One region of the Nocardia sp. NBC_01377 genome, then DNA from elsewhere that is predicted to be linked to it. Evidence: riboswitches for the same ligand, from Rfam matches in the RefSeq annotation. Region 1 holds a riboswitch; each other region holds the start of a gene.
The links. Region 1 has a riboswitch for cobalamin ahead of metE (5-methyltetrahydropteroyltriglutamate--homocysteine S-methyltransferase). Riboswitches for the same ligand answer to the same signal wherever they lie in the genome.
Positions count from the first base shown of each region.

Region 1 (5,106 bases):
GTATCGGCGTGCCTCCGCAATCTTGGCCGCGCGAGGGGATCCCCGATCTGTGTACCCCGTTCGGCTCTAGCCCACTTCCGGTGGTAGTTCCGCAGAGATGACGGCGGGATGCATCGGTGAGTGTTGTGAATGTTCCTGTCGGGGCTACATTTCGGAACTAGGCATCCGTTCCCTCTACGAAGCGATGTGGGCTGATGGGAGTGCGAGATGAACGAGCCGCGAAAACGGTCGCTGCGGGTGGTGCGGTAGATATCAGGTTCTCCAACATGGCGGAGGAAGGAAAGGTCGCCTGGCGCAAGCCCACGAAACATTGGGCTCCTCGCGCGGCAATACCGGGGGTGAACAGGCGATATACAGGCGCCAGCAGGACACAACACCAGGGGGAAACGATGCGACTTCAGCGATTCGTAAACACCGCGTTCATTGTCTGCGCAGTGGCGGCGGTCGCCGCATGCGAGGGCGGCGCGACAAGTACGTCGCAGGCGGAGACGTCGCAGTCCGGCTCGACCGTCAGCTCGTCGGCGCCGCGCTCGAACACCACCGCACCGTCGGCTCCGGCATCGTCACCCCCGACAACGACCACCGGCGCCCCGGGGACACCAGCCACCGAGCCTGCGTCGACTGCCGGATCCGGCACGGTCATGCTGCGCACGGTCACCGTCGGGGGCGTCGCGGTCCCGAATGTGCCGGTGCGCCTGGCACGTTACGCACCGTGCGGTCCCGCCTCGCGGGATCTACCAGAGGGGACTCCGGAGGTCGAGCGCTGGACGGGCACCACCGACGCCGACGGGCGGAGCACGTTCACGGTGCCGGTGGGCTGCTACCACTTCGGCATGACCCCGCCGCCCGGCTCCGACCCCGTGCCGGAGGGAATGCACGCCCTCTTCGTGACGGCCGACGGCGAATCGGTCACCGGCTCGTTGCGTTTCAGGGATTCCGCGCAGGCGGCGCATTGCGATCCCCAGAGCATCGTCGGGCAGCTCGAACTCGCCGACTATCAGCGGAACGCGACCGCGACGGTGCGCGAATGCGACGGCACCTGGGCGGTCATCGCGTGGGACGTGCCCGGCGACAGCCAGCGCATCGTGTGGCGGGCGGCCTCGCGCTGGGCCACGTATGTGGTTTTCCCACACAACCGGTGCTGGACCCAGGCGAAGACCGACGGCGCGCCGGACACGCTGGAGCGCGTGGGTGCGACGATCGGCGATGTCGCCCTACGTCCCCCACACTGACCGCTACCGGACTCGACCGTGCGTCACTTCCTTTCCGGCGCGGGTGGTCAGCTGTTTGGTGGGTGGTGCGGATACTGTCTTCGCGCGGTGTGTTCTCGAGCTCGGCGGTCGACTCGAGGTGGTTCTGTCTGCCCGAAACTATCAGCGCGACAAGGTGATACCCGAGAACGGTGCGGAGTTCGAAGCGTTGCTGGAGCGTGCGGCTGGGGTGCAGGTCATGGATTTCGACGACGCCGACCGTAAGGCCCCCGCCGCCGCGAACGAAGTCATGCTCGCCGCGTGCGAGCGACTGATCGCGGTGTGGGGTGGTGACGCGGGTGAGAATTCGGGCACCGGCAGCGTGGTGGAGTCGGCTCGCGCCCGAGGAATTCCGGTCAGTGTGGTCTGGCCGGTGGGCGCCACACGCTGATGCGCACGTTCTCCTGGATCGGTGGTCCCAGGTCGCGGTCCTCGGTGTGAGATGTCCCCCCTTTCACGATCCGGTCGGTGTTGGCTATATTTGTCGACGCAGCTGGTTCGCCGGAGGCGGAGTCGAGGAGCCCCTGATCCGTCCGATGGCGTCGAAGCCCAGCGGTGTTCGCGCGCCGCGGGGTGTAGAGGGAACCCGGTGAGAATCCGGGACTGTCCCGCAGCGGTAAGTGGGAACGACAGCCGTCACCCGCACTGGGCGCATGCCTGGGAAGCGACGGTCGGTAGGACCAGCCCCGGGCACCGAACGCCGGGGTCGACCCCATTCTCGGGTCGATGCCCACGAGTCCGAAGACCTGCCCGTTGTACCGGATACGCCGTATCCGGTGGTCGTCGCCTCGTGGATTGGGCGTCACGCCCAGTGGGACCCGGGCACGGGAACGATGCTTCTCGGGCTCCATCGGCGTGCGTTCCATATTGGGTGGCGGTCCTTGCCGCTGACCATGGAGCTCATCAATGTCGAACCCGCACACGACTTTTACCGCCACCGTGCTGGGCCTTCCGCGCGTCGGCCCCAACCGGGAGCTCAAACGCGCCATCGAGTCCTACTGGGCCGGTCGCGTCGATGCCGAGGCCCTGCACGCCGTCGCGGCGAACCTGCGCGTCGCCCAGCTGACCGAAGCCCGCGAGGCCGGGCTGGATTCGGTACCGGTGGGCACCTTCTCCTACTACGACCAGGTGCTCGACACCGCCGTGCTGCTGGGCGCGCTGCCGCAGCGGGTGTCCGGGATCGCCGACGAGCTGGATCGCTATTTCGCGGCCGCCCGAGGTGATGCCGAGATCGCTCCGCTCGAGATGACCAAGTGGTTCGACACCAACTACCACTACCTGGTGCCCGAGCTGGCCGCGGATACGGCCTTCTCCCTGCATCCGGACAAGCCGCTGGCCGAATTGAAGGAGGCGCTGGCCCTCGGTGTCCCGGCCCGGCCGGTGGTCGTCGGTCCGATCACCTTCCTGAAGCTGGCCAAGTCGGTGGATGACAGCGATCTGCTGAACCGTCTGCCCGACCTGTTGCCGCTCTACGAGCGGTTGCTGGGCCTGCTCGCCGAGGCCGGTGCGCAGTGGGTTCAGATCGATGAGCCGTCGCTGGTGACCGATCTCACCGAGGCCGAACTCGCGGCGGTGCGCACCACATACCAGCGGTTGTCGGAGGTGTCGACTCGTCCGTCGATCCTGGTAGCCGCCTACTTCGGTCGGCTGGGCACGGCGCTGCCGGTGCTGGCCGAGACCGGCATCGAGGCCATCGCTCTCGACCTGGTCGCCGGTGAGGACGCGGATGTCGCTGTGGCTCGGTCGATCATGAACAAGTTGATCGTGGCGGGCGTGGTCGACGGTCACAACATCTGGCGGGTCGATCCCGACCTTGCACTGCCGCGGCTGATCGGGCTGCGCGACGCCGGTGTGTCGGTGGCGGTGTCGAGTTCGTGCTCGCTGCTGCACGTGCCCTACAGCCTCGAGCCCGAGACCGATCTGGACGAGCGGCTGCGCGGCCGGCTGGCGTTCGGGCAGGAGAAGATCGCCGAGGTCCGGGTGCTGGCCACCGCCCTCCGTGAGGGGGAGGGTGCGGTCGCGCAGGCCCTCGAGATCGCTCGCACCGCGGTGGCCGACCGCAAGGCGGATCCTCGTCTGCGCGTCGAGTCGGTACGCGAGCGGTTGGCGGGTCTGGATACCGGTGCCACGCGCCGCGCTCCGGCCGACGAGCGCCGGATCGTGCAGCAGGAGCGGTTGAAACTGCCGCTGTTGCCGACCACCACGATCGGCTCCTACCCGCAGACGAGCCGGATCCGGGTGGCCCGTGCCGAACTCCGCCGTGGCGAGATCGACCAGGCCGAGTACGACATGCGGATGCGTGCCGAGATCGCCGAAGTCATTGCGCTGCAAGAGGAAATCGGCCTCGACGTGCTGGTGCACGGTGAGCCCGAGCGCAACGACATGGTGCAGTACTTCGCCGAGCAGCTCGATGGCTTCGCCGCGACGATCAACGGCTGGGTTCAGTCCTACGGCACCCGGTGCGTGCGCCCGCCGATCGTGTACGGCGATGTGAAGCGTCCGGTGGTCATGACCGTCGAATGGATCACCTACGCGCAGTCGCTGACCCGCAAGCCGGTCAAGGGCATGCTGACCGGCCCGGTCACCATCCTGGCGTGGTCGTTCATCCGCGACGATCAGCCGCCGGCCGATACCGCCCGCCAGATCGCACTGGCCATCCGGGACGAGACGGTGGACCTGGAGGCGGCCGGAATCGGCATCATCCAGGTCGACGAGCCCGCGCTGCGCGAACTGCTGCCACTGCGCAAGGCCGACCAGGCCGCCTACCTGGACTGGGCGGTCGACGCGTTCCGCCTCTCGACCTCCGGTGTCGCCGATGCCACGCAGATCCACACCCACCTGTGCTACTCGGAGTTCGGCGAGGTCATCGGGGCTATCGCAGGATTGGACGCCGACGTCACCTCGATCGAGGCGGCCCGCTCGCACATGGAGGTGCTCGACGACCTCAACGCGGCAGGCTTCGATCTGGGCGTGGGCCCGGGTGTCTACGACATCCACTCCCCGCGGGTGCCGAGCTCCGAGGAGATCGAGAGGTCTCTCGCACTGGCATTGAAAGCCGTTCCGGCCGAACGCCTGTGGGCCAACCCGGACTGCGGTTTGAAAACCCGTCGCAACGACGAGGTGGTCGCCTCGCTGCGCAATCTCGTCGCGGCGGCCCAGGCGCTGCGCTGACGTGATACCGGGGCGCCCGAACGCGGGCACCCCGGTCATCCGGCGCATCCCTTCCAGCCCGAGGCCAACATGCACACATTTCCGCGCACGGTGACCGGCCATGCCGTCCGAACCGTCCACACCGCGTCCGCCGCTCGATCGGTCGTGGAGAATCTGCGTACCCACTCCACGACGCAGGTACCGTTCTCGGTGGAGTTGAACCCGCCACGTGACGCCGACGGCGAGGCCCGGTTGTGGCGCACCGTAAGGCAATTCGAGTAGCCGGTAGGTATCGAGGGTGAGAGTTTCCGACATGTCTCGCTCCTGTCATGGTGGCGTATACGGTCCGACAACAGTCTGGAAGGAGGGCGGGGCGGCGGTAAGGGAAGGAACTTCCTGGGAAAGCCGGTCCTACCCACCCGTAGGATCGATACCGATGACCGGCATCGTCGATGTGACACAGGAATTGGCTGCTTTCTCCTGGTAAGGCGCGAGCGCCTGGACCCGGGGGATCTCGGACTGCCCGCCCGCCGTCAGGCCAGGCGCACCCCCGGTCTGCGGCGCGAGGAAGTGGCGGAGTTGGCCGGTGTCAGCACCGACTACATCGTCCGGCTGGAACAGGGACGCGGCCTACTACCTTCCGAGGAGGTACTGGAAGCCCTGTCGCACGCGCTGCGCCTGGACGACGACGAACGCGCCTACCTGT
Region 1 is NZ_CP109566.1:2,579,418-2,584,523, reverse strand. It holds gene OG225_RS11800 (hypothetical protein) at 398-643, opposite strand; gene OG225_RS11795 (hypothetical protein) at 642-1,232, shown strand; gene OG225_RS11790 (hypothetical protein) at 1,351-1,641, shown strand; cobalamin riboswitch at 1,787-2,019, shown strand; gene metE (5-methyltetrahydropteroyltriglutamate--homocysteine S-methyltransferase) at 2,157-4,421, shown strand; gene OG225_RS11780 (helix-turn-helix transcriptional regulator) at 4,971-5,106, shown strand, end outside.

Region 2 (5,106 bases), 2.8 Mb from region 1:
ATCTGGAAACGATCACCGCCGCACAGGATTTCGCCCGCGAGGTGGTGCGCGAGGATCCGCGTCTGGACAAACATCCGGGATTGGCGAGCATGATGCGCGCCGCCGTCGACGCCGAACGCCTGGAGTATCTGGCGAAGTCCTGACCCGGTGGCGGCGAGCCGAATTCAGCGCAGGGCGCGCGGATACGGCAGATCGGTGCTGATGTGCTCGGAGACGGCCAGTGGGCTGCCGATCTGTGGAAACGCGCGTTGTGCGCAGGTCGGCCGCTCGCACACCTTGCATCCCGCCCCGATCGGCACGGCGGCCGCCGGATCACCGAGTTGCAATCCGGTCGAATACACCAGGCGGTCGGCGTATTCGATATCGCAGCCGACGCCGATCGCGAAATTCTTCGTCGCGGTGCCGAAGCCCTGCGGCGCGGTCATCGCGGTGCGCGCGATCCACAGGTAGCGCCGCCCGTCGGGCATGGACGCGACCTGGGTGAGTATGCGGCCGGGATGGGCGAAGGCCTCGTGCACCACCCACAGCGGGCAGCTGCCGCCGACCCGGGAGAAGTGGAACGCGGTCGCCGACTGGCGTTTGGAGATATTGCCCGCGCGATCGGTGCGGACCAGGAAGAACGGAACGCCGCGCTGCCCCTGGCGTTGCAGCGTGCTCAGCCGGTGGCAGATCGTCTCGAAGCCGACCTCGAAACGCAGACTGAGCAGATCGATGTCGTAGCGCAGTTCCTCGGCCGAGCGCAGGAAACGGCCGTAGGGAAGGACCAGCGCGCCGGCGAAGTAGTTGGCCAGACCGATGCGGGCCAGGGTGCGCGATTCGCCGACGAGCGAGGGGGTCTCGTCGAGCACGATGTCGAGATCGTTGCCGTAGAGCAGGAATCCGAGTGTTGTCGCGATCTGGAACGCGCGCTGGCCCGGGCGCAATCGGCGCGCCAGGGTCAGGGTGCGGCTGTCGGCGTCGTAGTGGCGTTTCGGAATCGACGGGTCGGCGCCGTCGCCGCGCACCAGCACGGTGACCCCGGCGCGTTCCTCGGCGATCCGCGCCAGCTGACGATCCAGTGATCCGATGGTGAGCCCGCATTCGTCGAACAGGTGCTCGGCGGCCAGATCCAGGTGCGGGATGTGATTGTGGTGGTCGTAGAAGAAGTCGCGCACGTCCTCGTACGGCATGGGGGTGCCCGGGACTCCGGACGGGGCGGACACCCGGGAGGAGAACAGGTCGAGTTGATCGGTGGCCGCCCGTAGCCTGCGGTGCATGGCGACGAGGATGCGCGCCACTTCCGGCTGCCTGGTCGCGAGTTCTTCCACCTCGGTCAGTGGCGCGCTGTCACCGCCCGCCGCGTCGACCAGCACCTCGTGCAGATCCGAGACCAGTCGCGCGTCCGAATCGGCCGCGAAGAACTGGACGTCGAGGTCGAAGGTGGAATTGAGTTTCAGCAGGACCGGGATGGTGAGCGGCCGCTGATCGCGCTCGAGTTGGTTGAGGTAGCTGGGCGATAGGTCGAGGGATTTCGCCAGCGCGGCCTGGGTCATCCGTCTTTCCTCGCGCAGTCGCCGTAGCCGGGCGCCCGCGTACATCTTGCGCACGGCCGAATAGTAACCGGCGGCCTTCGCAAACATTGCACAAAACGGAGTTCTCGCGTACAAAGATCCACTCTTGCGAGGGGTTTCAGTGACAGGTCAACCTTGCGTAGCGTGCGAAGGGGCAGCAAGGGGCCCGAAGCGAGCCGAGGGATGCGCGAAGAACCACATATTACGCGTTCGCCCCGTTCGCGCGGCGTTTCCGAGTTCGAAACCTCGGGCGGAACGGATCGCTCGGGGGTGGCGCGCGCGGTCCGGGTCGCCGTCACCGACGCGCCGCGCGGAGTCGCACCGTCGACCCCGACCCGTTCGCGTGTCCGACTTCGAAACGTTTCGGATTCTCGCGGCCGGGGTAGTAAACCTGCGGGGTACGACCGTTTCTCGACGCGGCGAGCAGGACCGGAGTCGGTGCGGGCGCACTCGATCAGCCGCCGTTCGTCGTGGCGCCCGTGGTACCGGACCGGGCACCGGAGGTTCGTGAGGGGATCTTCTGATGCCCGGTCCGCCGCGCCGCGTCGGTGTCCACCGTGCGGCCGTCACGTCGGATCACCCGCGGGCCCGCGTCGTCGGGCCCGGATTCCGCATCCTGGGAAAACCCGCTGGAGATCGCGGGAACCGGATCGCACGATCGCGCGTCGAAGAGGGGTGACGGACGAGGTCGACGTGCGAGGAGGCGTGACGAATGGATCGTTGTTCGAGTCACATGTCGTGGCGGCGCGGGATCGACGGCAGGGGCGTCGGTCCCCGTGACGACGGCGCCCGCGAAAGTGGCACTCGCGGAATCGATCCCAGAGCGCGGTTACGCGCCGTCGAGCGCGCGGGCGAAGCCTGTGAGGCCTACACCTCGCGGCGCAGGCCGAAGCCGCGGGCGGAATGACATCGCCGTGGCCGCGCGAACGGCTCCGCGTCGATCTCGGATTCGGTGAGATTCCGTCACCAGCACCGGCTCATCGATCTGGACCCGGGCCACGCCCTTCGTCGCGAGCCGGGCGAGCAGGTCACGGGAGAGCGGAACCAACGCGGGCAACCGCCGCAGCGGCGCGCCCGAGGCATCCTCGGCCGATTTCAGGAAGGTGACGGGGTCGATCACCACGGGCCGGGCCGGCACGCCGAGGGCGAGCGCCTCGTCCACCTGCTTCAGCAATTGTTCGGAATGCAGGGCGAAGGTGGTCTCCGCCGTGATCTCGGGCACCGGGTAGTGGTAGTTGGTGTCGAACCATGTGGTCATCTCCGGCGGTTCGACGGTGTCGGTGCCGCTCGCGGCGGCGAAATATCGGTCGAGCGGATCGGTGATACCCGCCACACGCGGCGGCAGCGCGCCGAGGAGAACGGCGGTGTCGAGGACCTGGTCGTTGTGGGAGAAGGTGCCCATCGGCACCGAATCCATTCCGGCCGCGAGCAATTAGGCGAATTGGGTGCGGCGCAGATCCTGGGCGATGGCGTGCAATCGTTCGGCGTCGATGCGCCCGGCCCCACTAGGACTCGGTGGTGCGCTTCAACTCTTGGATCGGGCCGACCCGGGGCAGCCCGAGAACCGTTGCGGTGAACGGAGTGTGCGGAGAACAGTTGCGTCGATACTCCAGTGCTGTGGTCGTGAGCCATCGCCATGAGGGCAGTGCGAATCAGCGGGATGTCTCGGAGGGCGCGGTCGGAGCCCGAGAAATCGGCACCGGTGGTCCGCGAGGCGGTGGCGGCCGGATACGGCGTATCCGGCACAGTGTGGCAGGTCTTCGGACTCGCGGGCGCGGGACTTACTGGCCGATCACGGACGGGGCTCACCTACTGGCCGTCGCTTCCCAGGACGCCCAGTGCTCGTGACGGCAGTCGTTCCTGCATACCGCTGCGGGACAGTCCCGGATTCCCGCCGGGTTCCCTCTCGCCTGTCCGCCGACATCGCGGCGGACGGGTTCGACGCCGAGGCGCGACGTAGGGGCTCCATCTCGTCTGCGCTCGGCGAACCAGTTGCACTCGTCAGCATGCGCGGAACGGCCGGTCGGGCGCCGTGGCGGTGCGATACGTTCCAGCTACCATGGAGCGATTCGTGTGAGCTAATTCGCAGCGCCGGGTCCGCGGTTCATCGTCGCAGCATGTGACCGTACGATGAACACAACTTCGCAACCGTGCTAGTTCTGTTGTGAAGATTTCTGCGAAGGGCACTTCCCTGTCGGCAGCCGCCTCCGGGGCGGGTACCTTAAGCCAATGTTCTCGAAAGTCTTGGTTGCCAATCGCGGCGAGATCGCCATCCGTGCCTTTCGTGCGGCGTATGAACTCGGCATCGGGACCGTCGCGGTCTTCCCGTACGAGGACCGTAATTCGGTCCACCGGTTGAAGGCGGCGGAGTCCTACCAGATCGGTGAGAAGGGCCATCCGGTCCGTACCTATCTCTCGATCGAGGCGATCATCGGTGCGGCCAAGACCGCCGGAGCCGACGCGATCTATCCGGGGTACGGATTCCTGTCGGAGAATCCGGATCTGGCCGCGGCCTGTGCCAGGGAAGGCATCACCTTCATCGGCCCGTCGGCCGAGGTGTTGGAGTTGGCGGGAAACAAGGCGCGCGCGATCGAGGCGGCCAGGGCGGCGGGGCTTCCGGTGCTGGCGTCGAGCGCGCCCTCGGCCGATATCGAGGAGTTGCTGGCCGCGTCGAGCGAGCTGGAGTACCCGATCTTCGTCAAGGCGGTGGCCGGTGGCGGTGGTCGCGGGATGCGGCGGGTGGCCGAGCCCGAACAGTTGCGTGAGTCGATCGAGGCGGCTTCGCGTGAGGCGGAGTCGGCGTTCGGTGATCCGACGGTGTTCCTGGAGCAGGCGGTGGTGAATCCGCGTCATATCGAGGTGCAGATCCTGGCCGATCAGCACGGGAATGTGATGCATCTGTTCGAGCGGGATTGTTCGGTGCAGCGGCGTCATCAGAAGGTGATCGAGCTCGCCCCGGCTCCGAATCTGGATCCGGTGTTGCGGGAGCGGATCTGTGCGGACGCGGTGGCTTTCGCGCGTGAGATCGGTTATTCGTGCGCCGGGACGGTCGAGTTCCTGCTCGATGAACGCGGCAATCACGTGTTCATCGAGATGAATCCGCGGATCCAGGTCGAGCACACGGTGACCGAGGAGATCACCGATGTGGATCTGGTGCAGTCGCAGTTGCGGATCGCGGCGGGGGAGTCGCTGGCGGATCTGGGTTTGAGTCAGGAGTCGGTGACGATTCGTGGCGCCGCGTTGCAGTGCCGGATCACGACCGAGGACCCGGCCAACGGGTTCCGGCCCGACACCGGGCGTATCACCGCCTACCGCACCCCGGGCGGCGCGGGTATCCGCCTGGACGGCGGCGCGAACCTGGGCGCGGAGATCGGCGCGTACTTCGATTCGATGCTGGTCAAGCTGACCTGTCGCGGTCGCGATCTGGAAGCGGCGATCGCTCGTGCGGCGCGTGCGCTGGCCGAATTCCGTATCCGCGGTGTGACGACGAATATCCCGTTCCTGCAAGCGGTTCTGGAGGACCCGGATTTCCGTGCGGGTCGGGTCACCACCTCGT
Region 2 is NZ_CP109566.1:5,400,681-5,405,786, reverse strand. It holds gene recG (ATP-dependent DNA helicase RecG) at 1-143, shown strand, start outside; gene OG225_RS24850 (short-chain fatty acyl-CoA regulator family protein) at 165-1,586, opposite strand; partial or broken gene OG225_RS24845 (5-methyltetrahydropteroyltriglutamate--homocysteine S-methyltransferase) at 2,509-3,163, opposite strand; cobalamin riboswitch at 3,305-3,457, opposite strand; gene OG225_RS24840 (pyruvate carboxylase) at 3,780-5,106, shown strand, end outside.
Region 2: another riboswitch for cobalamin. It lies ahead of OG225_RS24845 (5-methyltetrahydropteroyltriglutamate--homocysteine S-methyltransferase); the one in region 1 lies ahead of metE (5-methyltetrahydropteroyltriglutamate--homocysteine S-methyltransferase).

Region 3 (5,106 bases), 540 kb from region 1:
ACGGCTGGAGGACGAATCCCGGACGGTTCTCGGTGATCATCAACGCCCAGTCGGCCGAGGGCGGGCGCAGGCCGAGTCCGAGGAATCCGCTCACCGCGACCATCGAGATCGTCATCGACACGCGCACTCCGGCGTCGGCGAGCACCACCGAGCGCACCGACGGCAGCACCTCCACCAGCGCCAGCCGCCACAGCGGTTCGCCGCGCGCCCGCGCCGACTCGACGTACCCGGTGGGCACGACCTCGAGCACGGCCGTGCGCACGATCCGGATGATCCACGGCACCGAGGCGAGCGCGCAGGTCAGCACGATGGCGGCGGGCCCGGCCCCGATCGCGGTCGCGATGACGGCGAGCATCAGGAACCACGGCATCACCACGATCGCGTCGACCGGTCGCATGATCCAACGGTCGGCCGGGCGACGCAGTCCGGCGAGCAGCCCGAATGTCACACCGAGCGAATAGGCCACGGCCAGAGCAAGACTCGCGACCGAGAGCAGCGGCAGTCCGCCGTGCATGATCCTGGACAGCACATCGCGCCCGACCACGTCGGTGCCGAGCAGGTGCCGCGCGCTCGGCGCCTGGAAGGGCGGACCACCCGGCGCGGTCGGCGAATGCGGGGCGAGCGCCGGACCGAGCAGCGCCAGCAGCAGGACGCCCGCCGTGATCGCGGCCCATCCGGTCCGGATCCATCTGTGCCCCTTCACGACCGCCCCGCCACGATCAGATGCCTGGCGCGCGGTCCCGCCAGCAACGCGAGCAGATCCGCGAGCAGGTAGATCCCGATCCCGAACGCGGCCATCAGCACGGCGGCGGACTGCACGAACGGGAAGTCGCGAGCCGAGACCGCGGCCAGGATCTCCTGGGAGAGCCCCGGATACACGAAAAGCGTTTCCACCACCGCTATTCCACCGAGCAGACCGACCACCGACCCCGCCAGCGGGTGGATCGAGGCCGATACCGCGTTGGGAGCGGCGTGGCGCAGGATCAGCCGCCATTGCCCGATCCCGTTGGCTCGCGCGGTCCTGATGTAGGCCGAGTCCATGACCTCGGCCGTCAGTGCCCGCACCATGCGAATCGGATGCGGAGCCAGCCCGGTCAGCAGACATATCACCGGCATGACGAGGATCTCGGGTCGGGCGGTCACCGCGGTACCCGTCGGAACCAGTGAGACGGCCGGTAGAACATGCAGCGTCAACGACAGCACGGCCACCAGCAGCACACCGGAAACGAAGGGCGGCACCGACTCCGCGGTCAGCGCGCTCACGCTGACCGCCCGGTCGGTGCGCGAACCCGCACGCGCGCCTGCGATCAGCCCGAGCCCGAGTGCCAGCGGGATCAACAGCGCGGCGGTGATCACCGCGAGCACGGCGCTGTTGCCCGATCGGCTCAGCAGCACCTCGCGGACCGGTCGACCGGAGATCAGCGAATCACCGAAATCGCCGTGCGCGAATCCCTTCGCCCATTCGCCGAACCGGACCGGCGCGGGCCGGTCCAGTCCCAGTTCGGCGCGCAGCGCGGCCACCTGCTCCTGGGTGGGGTCGGCCCCGCCGACACGCGACAGGATCACCGTCGCCGCATCCGAATCCAGCGACTCGAACAGGCAGAACACCGCGAGCGCGACCAGCGACAGCACCACGATGGCGCCGCCGACGCGCCCGATCACGTAGCGAATCACGACCGTCGGCGTTCGCTACCGCGCCAACCACGTGGTCGTGTAGTTGGCCCAGTCGTCGGTGCCGGGCACCCCCGCCCGCACACCGCCCACATCGTTGCGCGCCGCGTCGGGCCGTTTGGCGAAACTGTGCAGGATGTATCCGCCTTCGTTCCAGAGTTGTTCCTGAAGTTCGTGATACAGTACCCGGCGGCGCTCCTGGTCGAGTGTCGCCCTGACCTCGGTGAATTTCGCGTCCCAGGCCGCGTTCCGCCATCCGGTGCCGTTGCTCGGCGAACCGGTGGTCATGGTCTGGCCGTAGAAGTAGTCGAGACTGTAGTTCCACCAACCGACGTGGGTCAGCGGCTGTTTCCCCGCAACCTGGGTGAAATAGGTGTCGGCGGGTACGGATTCGAGTTTCACGGTGATTCCGGCCGCCTTGGCGTGCTCGACCAACAGCGTCGCCGATTCGATCATGCCCGGCATGCCGTCGGCCGTCTGCAAGGTGACCGTGAGGTTCTCCTTGCCCGCCTGGCGCAGCAGTTCGCGCGCCCGCGCCGGATCGTAGGCGCGCTGCGGCAGCGAATCGTCGTAGAACGGCGCACCCTTGCCGTAGATGTCGTTGCCCAACTCGGCATAGCCGTAGTACACGGTGTCGACCATCGCCTGCCGATCGACGGCGAGGCGCATGGCTTGGCGCACCCGCACGTCGTCGAAGGGCGGGAGGTCGACGCGCATCTGGAAGGAATCCATGAGTCCGAACGGATGCAGCACGACGGTGATATCCGGATCGTTCTCCAGCGTGCGCGCCTGGAGATAGGACATCTCGTGCACGATATCGGCTTCCCCGGACAGGAAGGCGTTCACGCGGGCCTCGGTCTCGGCGATCTGGATGATCTCGACCTCGTCGAGCAGCACCAGCCCGTCCCAGTACCGGTCGTTGCGGCGCAACAGTGTTCGATCGCCGGGCGACCAGTTCGCCAGTGCGAAGGGGCCCGTGCCCACCGGCAGCGTCCGCGCGTCGAAGGTGGTCGTCCCGTCCTTGATGACGTAGCAGTACCAGCCCGCGAGCACCGAACCGAAATCGGCGAGTGGGGATTTCATCCCCACGATGACGCCCAGTTCGCCGTCGGCCCTGGTGCGCGACATGTCGATCATCGAGAGATCGCCGGCGGAATGTTTGGCCGGGTCGAGCATCCGCTCGAAACTCCAGAGGACGTCGCGGGAGGTCAGCGGTGTGCCGTCGCTGAAGACGACACCGGGACGCAACGCGATCCGCCACCGACTGCCGTCCGCGTCGGGCGTCAGCGATTCCGCGAGCCGGTAGCGCAGCGTCAGATCGTTGTTGTAGGCGACGAGTTTGTCCCAGACATTCTTGGAGACCGCGCCGCCCGCCGAACTGCCCGCCTGATACGGATCGAGTACGTCGACGCTCGCCGACCTGCCCGCGATCACCGAACGCAGTCGCCCGCCGGGACGCGGCGGCCCCTGCGGTCCCGCGGAGGCTGCGTCGTCGGCGGCGCAGCCGATCAGCGATCCGCCCGCCGACGCGGCCAGAGCCGCCGCTCCGGCGCCGAGCAGGAATGTCCGGCGCCGCAATGCGGGCACGGTCGATCTCGAGTTGTCCATGGCCATCCTCGTGGTGCGATCCCTCTACCGTGGACGCAGGTGTCCTGGCTCCCGGATCGACGCGCACCGCCTGCCTTCCAACCCGGGTAGGTCGTGGCAACGAGATCGGCGGATTACTCCTCGGTGACAGTTGCGGGACAGCCCCGGATTCGCACCGGTGTTCCCTTCGTCCGGATCAGACGTTACAAGGCGCGAGCCCCGAGCACACATCCCCGTGATTCGGCCGCGGAACCCGATGCGGCCGAATCACGGGGATGCACCGGCGGTCACACCGCGCCCGCGGTGGCACGACGACGCGCGGCCGCGATCCGGCGACCGATGACACCCTGTCGCGGTGCGAACAGGTACACCGCCGTGAAGGTCAGCCCCTGGACGACGACGACCATCGCCCCGGAGGCGGTGTCCAGGTGATAGCTCAGGTACAGGCCCGTCACCGCCGCCGCGACCGAGACCGCGGGGGCGATGACGAGCATGCGCTGGAATCGGTCGGTGAGCAGGTACGCGGTCGCGCCGGGAATGATGAGCATCGCGACCACGAGCACCACGCCCACCGCCTGCAACGCCACCACCGAGGTCAGCGCGAGCAGTCCGAGCAGGGCGATACCGAGCCAACGGGTGTTCAGGCCGATCGCGTGGGCGTGCACCGGGTCGAACGCGTAGAGGGTGAAATCGCGCCGCTTGAGGACGAGCGCCGTCAGCGTCAGCGCCGCCAGGACGACGATCTGAACGAGTTCGGATCGGCTGACCCCGAGCAGATTCCCGAACACGATGTGATTGAGATCGGTCTGACTCGGCGTCACCGAGACCAGTACCAACCCGAACGCGAACAGCGTCGTGAACACGATGCCGATCGCGGCGTCCTCCTTGATGCGGCTGGTCGACCGCACCACCCCGATCAGTGCCACCGCCAGGAATCCGAAGACGATCGCGCCGACCGCGAAGGGCAGGCCGACGATATAGGCCAGCACCACCCCTGGCAGTACCGCGTGGGAGACCGCGTCGCCCATCAACGACCAGCCGATCAGCACCAGCCAGCACGAGAGCACCGCGCAGACCACCGCCGCCGTCACGGTGGTGGCCAGCGCCCGCACCATGAATTCGTAGCGCAGCGGGTCGATGAAGATTTCCTCGAAACTCATTGCGCCCGTCTCACCTTCGGCCGTTCACACACGGTTGAGCACATCGAGGCCGAAGGCCGCGGCAAGATTCTCCGGGCGCAGCACCGTCTCCGGATCCCCCTGCGCCAGCACCGTTCTCATCAGCAGCACGGCTTCGTCGGCGAGGCCGGGCAGTGCGTGCAGGTCATGGGTGGACACCAGGACCGCGGCGCCCGCCGCCGCGAGTTCGCGTAGCAGCGCGGTGATGGCGGCTTCGGATCGCTTGTCGACACCGGCGAAGGGCTCGTCCAGCAACAGCACCGTCGCCCCCTGGGCGAGGGCACGACCGACGAAGGCCCGCTTCTTCTGCCCACCCGACAACCGCCCGATCTGCCGATCGCCGAGGTCGGTCAATTCGACCCGCTCCAGCGCCTCGGCCACCGCTTCCCGGTCCGCGCGCCGGGGGCGGCGGGTGAACCCCATCCGGCCGTAGCGCCCGGTCATCACCACATCGCGTACCGACAGCGGGAAACTCCAGTCGACGTCCTCGCTCTGCGGCACGTAGCCGAGAACGCCGCCGCGGCGCGCGGCCTTCGGGGCGACGCCGTCGACCAGCACCGTCCCGTGATCGGGTTCGATCGACCCCATGATGGTCTTGAACAGCGTCGACTTCCCGGAACCGTTCATCCCCACCAGGCCGCAGACCCGCCCGTGCTCGAGTCGCAGCGCG
Region 3 is NZ_CP109566.1:2,036,659-2,041,764, reverse strand. It holds gene OG225_RS09215 (ATP-binding cassette domain-containing protein) at 1-703, opposite strand, end outside; gene OG225_RS09210 (ABC transporter permease) at 700-1,674, opposite strand; gene OG225_RS09205 (ABC transporter substrate-binding protein) at 1,690-3,279, opposite strand; cobalamin riboswitch at 3,296-3,491, opposite strand; gene OG225_RS09200 (metal ABC transporter permease) at 3,546-4,418, opposite strand; gene OG225_RS09195 (metal ABC transporter ATP-binding protein) at 4,443-5,106, opposite strand, start outside.
Region 3: another riboswitch for cobalamin. It lies ahead of OG225_RS09205 (ABC transporter substrate-binding protein); the one in region 1 lies ahead of metE (5-methyltetrahydropteroyltriglutamate--homocysteine S-methyltransferase).

Region 4 (5,106 bases), 3.5 Mb from region 1:
TCGTGCCGGTCGCGCGGTCACGGCGACACACCAGCGCGTCACGACCGCACGAGGGTCGAGTATCCAGGCGACAGAGCACCGAATCCGGGTCCGGCACAGGCGGCACCGGCGCGGCCACCCGCGGGTCCGCGGCGTGACCCGCGCCGCATCCCCCGGCGCCGACTCCGGTTACCCCAGGAACCACGGAGCCGTCGCTCGCGACCACTGCGGTATGGAGTGCGAAACGGCACGGGAAGCGGCATCGGCACTGCTCGACGGCGAACAGGCTGCCGTCCCCACGACACGGTTGCACGCGCACATCGAACGATGCCCCGCCTGCCGCACCTGGCGCGACCTGCTCACCGGAATCGACGCGGCGCACGGTGCGGGCAGCCCACCCGACGTGCGGGCGCCGAGCGCGGCGCCCGCGGACGACGTGGCGATCACCCGGCCGCGAGGTCGCGCCATCGGTTCCGGCCGGTATCACGCGGGCACATCGATCGTCCACCTGGCGCTGTCCGTGGAGGTGGCGTTGCTGATGGTGGCGACAGGTCTGCCGCCGCTCATCGCCTCGATCGGGACGCCCGTCGCGCTCGCGTTGTCGGTCGCGACCCAGTGGGTGCTGAGGACGCGAGCGGCCCCGGCGCGCCCCGAAGACCTCGATCTCGCGATCGCCCTGCCGCCGCGCGCGGTGCCGGGACGCACCAGACCTCGTGTCGTGCCCGCGCCCGGCACCGCTCGACGCACCCGGTGACTGCGATCGGCACCCGCGACGACGCGGTGCGACGACACGTTCGACTGACCATCGATGGCATGACCTGCGCCGCATGCGCCGACCGGGTACGCCGCGCGGTGGAAGCGCTCGACGGCACGTCCGCGACCGTCGATCGGCTCACGGGCACCGCCGACATCGACGCACCACGGCGATACCGCACCGCCGATCTGTGCCGGGTCGTCGAAGCCGCAGGCTATTCCGCCGCCCCGCGCGGGACGGTCCCGGATCCCGTGGACGCGGGACATCCGGCGTCACCGTACGCCGCACCGCTGCGCCGCGCGTCGGCCGCGACCGCCGTCCTCGTCGCGGCATCTCTCGCGCAGGACACGATCGTCCCCGCGTGGTGGCCGTGGTCACTGCTCGCGGTCGCGGCGGCGTGCGTCGTCGGCACGGCTCACCCGATCCACCGGGCGGCATGGCGGGCCGCGCGGCGCGGGCACGCCACGATGGACACCCTCACCTCGTTCGGCCTGCTCGGCACCTTGGCCTACGCGGGCGCCGCCGCCGCGGGCGCGGTCGGCGCCGCGCAAGACTCCGCGAGCGGACGCTACGCGTGCGTCGCGGCGGCCGTGACCGCGGTCGCCCTCGCCGGACGCCACCTGGAACGACGGGCCGAGCAGCGGGCGGGCCGCGCGATCCGCGATCTCACCGCGCTCGTCGCGCGGAACGTGACGGTGCGCGGCATCGACGGCACGGAGACCGAGGCGCCCATCGACGCTCTCGCGGAGGGACAGAGTTTCGTGGTGCGCCCCGGGGAGGTCGTGGCGGCCGACGGTCTGGTCGTGCACGGCCGCTCGGCGATGGATGTGAGCGCGCTCACCGGTGAGACCGCTGTTGTGTCCGTCGGTGCGGGCTCGGCGGTGACGGCGGGCACGGTGGCCGTCGACGGCCCGCTCGTCGTGGAGGCGGCCGCGGTCGGCGAGGCCACCCGGTTGGCGCGGATGTTGCGTTCGATCGATCGCGCCCACACCTATCGCGGGGATTTCCAGCGTCTGGCCGACCGCGTCGCCGGGCGCTTCGTCCCCGGCGTCTTCGGTCTCGCCGCACTCGCCGTGATCGGATGGCTGCTGCTGGACGGTCCCCCGGCCTCGGCGGTCCGCGCGGGCCTCGCCGTCGTGCTGGCCGCCTGTCCGTGCGCACTCGGCCTCGCCACTCCGACCGCTTTGCTGGTCGCCTCCGGTCAGGCTGCCCGGCTCGGCATCTTCTTCAAAGGACAGCGCGGGCTGGAACAGGCCGCGGGCGGCGGCGTTGTCGTCTTCGACAAGACCGGGACCCTCACCGCGGGAGGTCCGGGCGTCGTCGCGGTACACCTCGGTCCCGGCATCGAGCGCGCACAGGCTCTGCGTGCCGCCGCCGCCGTCGAAGCCGTGTCACGGCATCCGGTGGCGGCGGCCATCATCGCGACGGCCCGCACCGACGACCTCGAGGTCGCGACGGCGAACCGGGTCACCGAACATCCGGGCCGCGGGGTGATCGGCGTCGTCGGGCACCGCCGGGTGGCGGTGGGGCGACCGTCGTTCGTCCGCGACCACGGGTTCGCGGTGTCCCCCGAACTGCGGGAGACCCTACGCGCGGAGGAGTATCTCGGACGGACGGCCGTCCTGGTCGCGGTCGGTGACCGTGCCGTCGCGGTCCTCGCGGTGGCCGAACAGGTCCATCCATCCGCCGCCTCGGCCGTCGCGCGCCTGCGCGCACTCGGGCTGCGCAGTGTGCTGCTCACCGGTGACAACCCGTTCGCCGCCCAGGAGGTCGCAGACCGGGTCGGGATCGAGGACGTGATCGCCTCGGTGATGCCCGAGGACAAGGCCGAGGTCGTCCGCGCGCTCCAGGACAGCGGCCGACATGTCACGGTCGTGGGTGACGGCGTCAACGACGGGCCCGCGCTGGCGGTCGCCGACCTCGGGATCGCGCTCGGCGCGGGCACCGACGTGGCCATGGAAGCGGCCGACCTCGTCATCTCGGGCCGCGACCTCACCCGGGTGCCGTACGCCATCGGCTTGGCCGCGGCCACACTGGCCACCATTCGGACCAACCTCCGGTGGGCACTCGGCTACAACCTCGTCGTCCTCCCGCTCGCCGTGGTCGTCCTCGACCCGCTCGGAGCCGCGGCCGCCATGGCGCTGTCCTCGATGTTCGTCGTGTCGAACAGCCTGCGGCTGCGCCGGTTCACCCTGCCGAACCTCGCGGACGGCCGCGACGCGCACCCCGGCGATGACGCGAGTGTGCGCGTGTCGCCGGGAATCGCCTGTGAGGGCGGGTTTCCCGACGATTCATCGGCTACGATCCCTGTGCGGCTGATTTGCCGGGACCGGCGGGAAAGCCGGGTCGGCGGCGGTCGGCACTCGTTCACCGAGATGCCGTCCGAAGGGAATCCGGTGTGAATCCGGAGCTGTCCCGCAGCGGTGTGCGGAAGCGACCACCATCGTCCGCGCGGCGAACCGGGTTCTCCCCGGAGCCCGCGGTCGGTCGACGTATCCGGCGATACGTCTCCGCTAGCCCGAAGACCTTTCAGCCCGTGCTGGACGCGCCGCGTCCAGGGGTGCATCGCCTCGCGGAATGGGCGCATGGCCGTTGTCGGTGCGCGCGCCGACCCGACCGAGCCGTCGCGGGCGGTGGACCGGTTTCATCGGAAGGACCGCGCAATGCATATCGAACCGGGAATCGTCGAAGGCCCGAAGATCATCCTCAGCTACGCCACCTCGGGCGCCGCGGGCGTCTACGCCGCCACGCTGGCGTATCGACATTTCAGAGAGCGCGGGCCGCTCTCGCTGCTCGGCGGCACCGCGGCGACCACCGCGGCGGTCTTCACCTTCTTCGAGATCCTGCCGCACTATCCGGTCGGCGTCTCCGAGGTCCACCTGATATTGGGCTCCACGTTGTTCCTGCTGTTCGGGGCCGCGCCCGCCGCGTTCGGGCTCGCGCTGGGCCTACTCCTGCAAGGGGTGTTCTTCGCGCAGTTCGACCTGCCGCAATACGGTATGAACGTCACGACCCTGCTGGTGCCGCTGTTCGCGCTGCAATTCGTGGCGCGGAAGGTGATCGCCGCCGACACCCCGTACGTGCGGCTGAAATACCGTCAGGCGCTCGCGCTCTCGACCACCTACCAGGCGGGCATCGTGACCTGGGTCGCGTTCTGGGCGCTCTACGGCGAGGGCTTCGCGGTGCGGACCGTCGCCGATATCGCCACGTTCGGTCTGTCCTATCTGGTCGTGATCGCGATCGAACCGTTGGCCGACCTGGCGGTCCTGGCCGGAGCGAAGACACTGCACCAACTGAAGGACAGCAGCCTGCTGGAACGGCGGCTCTACAACCCCAGCCCCGCCTGACCGTATATCGTTGCGCGCCGCCGGGTTTCGATGAACTCGAAACCCGGCGGCGTCCGTTTTCCCGAATGCCGGGCAGCGCGCTCGCGGCTCACCGACCGGTCGACGAGACGCCGCGGTGGTCGTGGGGCGGCGCGTCGGGAATGTCCGACCATGGACCGAATCGGCCCACCAGCCAGGCGAGGGCGAACACGGCGGCCAGCGCGGCGACGAAGGCGAGCACGCGCAGCCACACAGGCTCGGGTCCGTCACCGTTCACGCATCGACCACTTCGTAGCCCGCCTCGTCGACGGCCGCGCGGATCACGTCGTGGGCGCCCGAGGACGCGCCGGTCACAGTCACCTTTCCGGTGGCGATCTCGACATCGACCGAGTCCACTCCGGGCAGCGCGGTCAGCGCGCCGGTGATCGCGTTCGAGCAGTGCTCGCACGACATCCCCGACACCGTGTACGTGGTCTCGCTCATGACGTCCCTTTCCTCCGAGTCGCCGCCGCGCACCAGGCACGACAGGTTTCCGCATCAATTGTCGGATGCCGGGCGCGCGTGGTTCCCACGGGCTCCCGCGCTATCGTGACCACGGCGGTTCCCGTGCCCGACGCGGCCGACCTCCCTATCCGGCGACGGCCGCGGAGATTCCCGTCACATCCGTGTGCGCGAGGGAACCATGACCTCGCCGTGACCGACCGTAGACATCGGCGGCCGACGGTCGGACCGCGGCGACGACAGATCTCGGAAGGATGTGGACGTGGGTATCGGTGCGTACTCCGCGCGAACGGTCCGGTTGGCCGCGGTGGCACTGTCGGCGGCAACAGTGCTCGGCGCGGCCGTTTCCGCGGGCGCGATGCCCTACACCGCGGCGGGCACGGCCTTCCCCGGACTGACCCAGGCGATCCTCTACACGGTGTTGCGGGCGGTCGCGATGGCTGCGGGCGCGGTCACGGTGGGGGCGGCGCTGTACACCGTGTGCTGCACAGAGACCGTCGAGAACGAGCGGGTCGGCGTGGACGGCTACTACGGACTGCACCTCAT
Region 4 is NZ_CP109566.1:7,910,087-7,915,192, reverse strand. It holds gene OG225_RS36400 (zf-HC2 domain-containing protein) at 1-137, shown strand, start outside; gene OG225_RS36395 (zf-HC2 domain-containing protein) at 212-733, shown strand; gene OG225_RS36390 (heavy metal translocating P-type ATPase) at 730-3,135, shown strand; cobalamin riboswitch at 3,119-3,261, shown strand; gene OG225_RS36385 (energy-coupling factor ABC transporter permease) at 3,397-4,080, shown strand; gene OG225_RS36380 (hypothetical protein) at 4,169-4,336, opposite strand; gene OG225_RS36375 (heavy-metal-associated domain-containing protein) at 4,333-4,542, opposite strand; gene OG225_RS36370 (cytochrome c oxidase assembly protein) at 4,823-5,106, shown strand, end outside.
Region 4: another riboswitch for cobalamin. It lies ahead of OG225_RS36385 (energy-coupling factor ABC transporter permease); the one in region 1 lies ahead of metE (5-methyltetrahydropteroyltriglutamate--homocysteine S-methyltransferase).